Regions from separate parts of the Rhizobium sp. 01L419 genome, predicted to be linked through region 1. Evidence: predicted binding sites of a transcription regulator. Region 1 holds the regulator's gene; the other holds the start of a gene.
What was found. Region 1 encodes LexA, which represses DNA repair genes until DNA is damaged. Its sites were predicted from a motif close to TGTTCNNNNTGTGTTCNG; they were not measured.
Positions count from the first base shown of each region.

Region 2: a site for LexA is predicted at 2,095-2,112, ahead of AC1DUP_RS08725 (2'-5' RNA ligase family protein). Genes of this name have one in related genera too.

Region 1 covers NZ_JBFTSM010000019.1:115,383-118,799, forward strand. Annotated here, with positions in the region: gene kdsA (3-deoxy-8-phosphooctulonate synthase) at 1-262, opposite strand, end outside; gene AC1DUP_RS29855 (VOC family protein) at 259-1,146, opposite strand; gene lexA (transcriptional repressor LexA) at 1,344-2,069, shown strand; gene AC1DUP_RS29865 (ComEC/Rec2 family competence protein) at 2,050-3,417, opposite strand, start outside.
Region 2 covers NZ_JBFTSM010000003.1:349,128-352,544, forward strand. Annotated here, with positions in the region: gene AC1DUP_RS08715 (LysR family transcriptional regulator) at 109-1,005, shown strand; gene AC1DUP_RS08720 (AAA family ATPase) at 1,291-2,010, shown strand; gene AC1DUP_RS08725 (2'-5' RNA ligase family protein) at 2,185-2,793, shown strand; gene AC1DUP_RS08730 (M14 family metallopeptidase) at 2,864-3,417, shown strand, end outside.

The sequences.
Region 1 (3,417 bases):
ATACTTCCAGCCCCTTCTCAAGGCCGACACCGCGTTTGCTCGACAACGAAGAGCGATTGGCCTTGTCGAAAGACGTCTTGTAGACAAGCCCGATGCCGAGCTTGGCGCACAGTTCCTTCAATGTGCCAGCCACCATGAACGCATGGTCGCGGCTTTCCATTTCACAGGCGCCGGCGATCAGCGACAAGCGGCCGGTATTGGAGAAGGTGACCTTACCGGCGCCCTCGCCGACCGTCACCTGGGAATTGGTATTGGAGCTCATGATGTTTCCTCGAAGGCGAAGAGCACGCCCTGGCCGGGCGCGGGCTTCACCAGAATACGGTTGCCCTTGCGTGTATAGGTCACCCCGTTAGCAGCCAAATGCGCTTCTGTCACGGCAAGATCGCCCGCATGGAAAAGGATCGCCCGCCCACGCAGGCCGCGATCGGTGTCCGGCGTCGCCAGATCGAAATAGGCCTCCAGACCCGCCGGGTTCATCAGACTGATCTTTGTGTTTGCCAGAGGAACTCTCACCCCAAAACCGGTCTCATCTGCGGCGTCGGCTCTTGCCACGCCACGGACGAATTCGCCGAAGGCCCAAGGCTCGGGCGCGGCTAGAACTATCTCGGCAATTCCGGTTACGCCGTTGACGTGAGCTTCGAGCGCGCTGCGGTCAGCAGGGAGCGGATTGACGCGTTCGACGGCGAAGAGAAAGAAATCCGGTGCCCGAAGGTCGCCGGCGAAGGCGAGCCGGAAGCCGGCAATGCTCTCCGTGCCATCCGGCATTTTCACGGGACGTTCGAACTGCAACACAGAACCAGCGCTAATGCCGCCTTTAACGAATCGAGCATGTTCATGCTTTGCATCCGCGGCACTGAAGGCGATAGCAGACAGGCCCTCGCTGCCGCATCGAAAACGAAAGGCCTGATCGCGGGCTGTGAAGACATTGCCGTCGCGCGCCGTCCTGTCGCTCTCCTCGACACTGGCGATGCCGAGCGGCTCGAGATAGCTCCTGTCGGCGAAGAAAACGCAGGCATTTTCCGTACCGAAGGGATGGCGCGCGTCCGGAGCGACGGTGAAGCCCAGCTTGCCCAACCTCTCGCGTGCAAGGGCGATATCGGTAACCGGCAAAACGAGATGATCGATCGCAAGCGTGTCTTGGGTCATCAGCTACTCTCCAGCAATCACAAGGAGATGTGCTTCAACAAGCCTTACGAAGCAAGGCCGGACGGGACGGGCGCCGACAAAAATAAAATTCTCAACACAATGGAGAGAAATTTTACGAAAATTTAGCCACTTGCGGAACACATATGGAACATATAGTGTCCGTTCTGGATTTGTTTCAATACTGGGGTCACACGCCGATGCTCACGCGCAAACAACAGGAACTTCTTCTTTTCATTCATGAAAGGATGAAGGAATCCGGCGTTCCGCCATCTTTCGACGAGATGAAGGACGCCCTGGATCTGGCCTCGAAATCCGGCATTCATCGGCTGATCACGGCGCTCGAAGAACGCGGCTTCATTCGCCGGCTTCCGAACCGGGCGCGTGCGCTCGAAGTCATCAAGCTGCCGGAAGCCTATAGCTCGAGCCTGCAGCCAAGGCGCGGCTTTTCACCAAGCGTCATCGAAGGCAGCCTCGGCAAGCCGCAACCTGTTGCGCCTCCCGCCGCGGCAAAGTCAGCACCTGCGGCCGACAACGGCAATTCGGTTTCCGTGCCGGTCATGGGGCGCATCGCTGCCGGCGTGCCGATTTCGGCAATCCAGAACAACACCCATGACATCACCGTTCCCGCTGATATGCTTGGCTCCGGCGAACATTATGCGCTCGAAGTTCGTGGCGACTCGATGATCGAAGCCGGCATCTTCGATGGCGATACCGTCATCATCCGCAACGGTAGCACGGCCAATCCGGGTGACATCGTCGTCGCACTCGTCGATGAAGAGGAAGCGACGCTCAAGCGCTTCCGCCGCAAGGGCGCATCGATTGCGCTCGAAGCCGCAAACCCCGCTTACGAGACTCGCATTTTCCCGCCGGATCGCGTCAAGGTCCAGGGCAAGCTCGTCGGCCTCATTCGTCGCTATCACTGACCGGTGACGGGCCAACATCAGCGAATGTGTCGCTACGCCAGTCATAGGCACGGTGGCGCATCCAGGGCCGTCGCAATGCGTCGAAGGTAGCGGCAACCGCAACTCCGCCATCTGTGAAACGAAGCTCGATCGCGCCTGTCTTGCGCAATGTTTCGCCAGTAAAGAGCATAGCTCCGGATCGGCAGCCGTCGAAACGCAGACGGACAGGGGTGACGACGATATCGGCCGTATCGCAGGCAGGGCCCAGATAGGCTGCATTGTCGATAACCGTCAGTTTCTTTCCATTGCCGAGCATGATGGCGCACCAGGCACCTTTCAGGCACGAGAACCGTGACGGCGAACCGATCGCGACACGTCTCATCGACTCTCTGGCTTCATTCTGTTGATCCCGCGAGAGCTGCAGTCTTTTGCCTTCGGGCGCAGTGGGCCTATTGGCAGCTTCCAGCGTGACTGGCTTCCTGTGCTCTTCGATGGCAAGCGCCCGCTGCCATTGTTCGAAGATGAAGGCGGGTGGCTTTTCGCGGTTCGAAGCTATCGCCTCTCCATCGACAACAGCAACGAGGCTACCGTCTTCGGCAATGGCGATGTCGGGCATTGCCTCTGATGGCAGCGCCGCGACAGCAAGCGTGGAGAGAGTGACGATTGCCGTTCCGATATGCCGCAGTCGAGTTCTGAGGAGGGTCAGCAGCAGAAAACCGAAAACGGCCGTCGGGAAGTACCAACCCGGCAAACGGCCCACATCGATATTGCCACCCCAGCTCGATACCGTCTTTGCGATTGTGATCACCAGATCGAGCCCGAAGCCTGCCACATGCCATGCCCAGCCGTCCAGGCCAAAGGGCATCAGCAGCATCGCCAGCATCCCAGCCGGCATGACGATGAAGGAAATCACCGGCATGGCCGCGAGATTTGCCGGCAGGCCGTAGGCTGTCAGCCGGTGGAAATGCTCAATCGAAAACAGCGCGGTAGAGAAGCCACCAATCAGCGACGTCAGGAAAATGCCACCAAAGAAACCGCCGACCACGAAGAGGGGTTTCATGATCGGCAGGTTGGCAAAGACATTCTCCCACATCGGCCGGCCTTTCCAGAGATCGTAGCCGGCGACCAGGGCAAGTGTTGCGGCAAAGGACATCTGGAAACTCGGCCCCAGCACCTCCGATGGCGAGATCGCAAGGATCACAAGAGCGGATAGCGCCACGTTTCTGAGGCTGATCGATGGCCGGTCAAAGAAGACGGCAACCAGCATGATGGCCATCATGATGAAGGCACGTTCAGCGGAGACGGCAAAGCCGGAGATCAGATAGTAGGCTGTCACCGCCGCGAGCGCACCGGCCGCCGCGATTTTCTT
Region 2 (3,417 bases), on a different contig from region 1:
ACAGTCGATATCGCGCTTGTCAACATGGCCTTTGATGACCACCAATACTGCAGTACGATGCAGTAGAGACGGCTTTGGAAGGCGCACCGGGCGGTGCAGGATTGCACCATGATCGACTGGGATGACATTCGCTACTTTCTGGCTGTGGCGCGCGGAGGCTCAGTGCGGGCTGCCGCCGAGAGCCTCGGGGTGTATCACTCGACCGTGCTGCGACGCATCGCACAGCTCGAAGAACGCCTCGGGGCGCGGATGTTCGAAAAGCTGCCTTCGGGCTATCGCCTGACGGCTGCGGGCGAGGAGGTCCTCGAGCTTGCCAACCAGATGGAAGCGTCGTCACACCAGCTGGAGACGCGCGTCTTCGGGCGCGACCAAAGCGTGCGCGGGCTTCTGCGGGTGACGTTGGCTCCGACACTCGCGACACACCTGCTCATGCCGGATTTCGCCGATTTCGCGCGCCTGCATCCGGACATCGAGATGGAAATCTCGTCGTCCGGCGAGCTGGCAAATCTTACGAACAGAGAGGCCGACGTGGCGATCCGCGTCGTTTACGACCGCAAAACGCTGCCGCTCAATCTTCACGGCCTGAAGGGACCGGAGCTGTTCGGTGGAGTCTACATGTCCCGCGACCGACTAGCCGCATGGCGTGCGGGCGCGCCTGATCCCATCCGGTGGATCGTCATAAGCATTCATGGAATTCCGGATTGGGCCAGCGAGGGTGAGGTTCGCACCGCGGGGGGTCCATTCAGGATTACGGACGCCGAGGCGCAGATCGTTGCTGTGCGGCAAGGGCTCGGGATCACAACACTGCCGTGCTTCGTCGGAGATGCCGACCCCTTACTGGTGAGGGTGCCGGGCACCGACCTGCACATGTATGGAACGCTCTGGCTTCTCACACAGGGGGAGACGCGCAAGACGAAGCGCGTGCAGCTCTTTACCGAGTTCGTATCCCGCAGGCTCGCCGCCTCCGCTCCGCTTCTCGCGGGGCTGTGCATATCGCGCGACTGACGCCCGGCAGGTCGCAGGCGACGCTTGCCGTAATCCGATCGGAAGCCGAGCTGCGATCGCTTCGCGGCGGCTACGCTATCAAATAAGGCGCCGAGAAGGGTTACTGCCCGCCACCAACCGATTACACCCAGAAAAAATCAACCTCGGACAGCAGGATAAAACAGCGCCACGCAAGGTTGCTGTTTGACCTTTTCAACTCATCACTGCGAAAGCCGCTGTCCTTTAAGCCCGAGACGCGTCTCTCTCAGGGATGAGTGCCGCCAACTCATCAACCCGAGGTAATCGATGCCAACACTTACTTTTGCGAATACGAAAGGAGGCGCCGGCAAAACGACGGTCGCCCTCGTTCTTGCCACAGAACTGGCTCGCCGTGGCCATCGCGTTTCCGTTCTGGATGCAGACCCTCAGCAATGGGCCACACGCTGGCACCGCCTGACAGGGGAAGCAGCCAATTTCGCCGTCATGCCAGGCGTCAGTGAAGATACGATCGAACAGCAGATCAAGGACCTCAAGAAACGGGGCGGTTATGTCATCATCGACCTGCCGGCCGGGATGACCCCGCTGATGGCGAAGGCCATCGGCTTTTCAGATCATGTGATGGTTCCGGTGCAGGGCTGCGCCATGGATGCCGTCGGCGGCGCGCAGGTGCTTGAGATCTTGAAGCAGCTTGCGGCCCAGCATGATATTCTCATCCCGCATTCGGTCGTGCTGACCCGCATCAGCTCGATCATCACGACGCGCGCATTGCTCGCCGTAAAGGGTCTGCTCGCCAAGCAGGAGGTGAACGTCATCGACACGGCGTTGATCGAGCGCGCGGCCTATCGCGACATGTTCGTTTCCGGCGGCAGCCTCTACACGATGGATCCTGCCCGTGTCAGCAATCTCGACAAGGCGCAAGACAATGCCCGCTTGCTGGCAGACGATGTTCTTCGTCTCGCGCCGCCGAAGGCAGCCCGCACCAGGTCTCCCAAGAAGGCGGCTGAGCTCGTCAAGAACGCTGCATAAGACTTGTCTCAACGCTCGATTGACGCCAACAAACGGCTGCCTTGCGGCAGCCGTTTCAGTCTTTAATATCCCCAAAAAATATTTTGTTCATGTTTTGTTCTTGACTATAATGTCAATCCGGGTATGCTCCTCCTTGTCGAAACAAGGAGGCGGGCGATGTAGTCCGTAGTTCAAATGCCTCATTTTCCACTCGATCCGAATAGCGCAGGCCCGCAGAAGAAATCCGATCTTGTCGGAGAATTTCACGACAGGATTTTCTTCGCGCTTCGTCCAACCATCGAAGCGGCATCCGAGGCGCTGGACATCGCGCAAGTGTATCGCAATAGACATTCTCTGACCGGGCCCTCGCGGCCCAACGCAGTGCTTCATGTCACGCTGAACGGCATTGGCGCCTACCGTCGGCTCCCGGATGATATCGTGTTCGCCGCTGAACAAGTCGCCGCGACAGTCCGTGCCCAGCCGTTCGAAATTGTTCTCGACGAGGCCATGAGCTTCAAGCATCCTGGCCAAGCGCAGGCTTTCGTCATCTGTGGCAGGCAAGAAAACGAAGGCCTGCTGGATCTTCGCAACCAAATTCAAGAAGGTCTCTACGAGGCCGGGCTACCCTATAATGTTGGCGGACATCTGACGCCGCACATGACGATGGTCTATGATCGCAAGACCGTGCTGCCTGAAAAGCTTGACCGACCTGTGCGCTGGACCGTCCAGGAGTTCCTGCTGATTCACAGCATCTATGGGAAGAGCGAGCATCACGTCATCAACCGGTGGCCTCTCATCGGCTGAGCTGCGCTTGCACCGCGGGTGGGGATTCGCCTAAAACTCCCCACTCAATATGCACATGCGGAGCAAGACAGTGGACGTTTCAGAGATCATCATCCCCGGCGATACGCCCGGCATCGAATGGCGGTTGCCGGTCATGCGCTTCAGAGGAAGCGATCCGGCGGCGCCCAAGGTCTATATCCAGGCCGCGTTGCATTCCAATGAACTGCCGGGAACGGCGCTTGCGCATTTTCTCTGCCTTCAACTCGGGCAAGCAGAAAGCGAAGGACGTATCGCCGGCGATATCACGCTCGTGCCGCAGGCAAATCCGATCGGGGCGGCGCAATCGCATTTCGGCGAGTTGCAGGGCCGCTTCGATTTGGGATCGCGGACCAATTTCAATCGGGATTTTCCGCTGATCTCGGTTCGCGACCGGGAGGAGTTGCTTGACGGTCTCGATGATTATCCGGCTACAGATCGATTGAAGCGAAAGCTGATTGACATGGCACTCGGGGCCGATCTGGTGCTCGATCTGCATTGCGATGATGAATCGCTGCAATATGCCTATATCGATGAGGCCTTCTGGCCGGAGGCAGCGGACCTTGCCAATGCGCTCGACATGGAAGCAGTGCTGCTTTCTGATGGCGA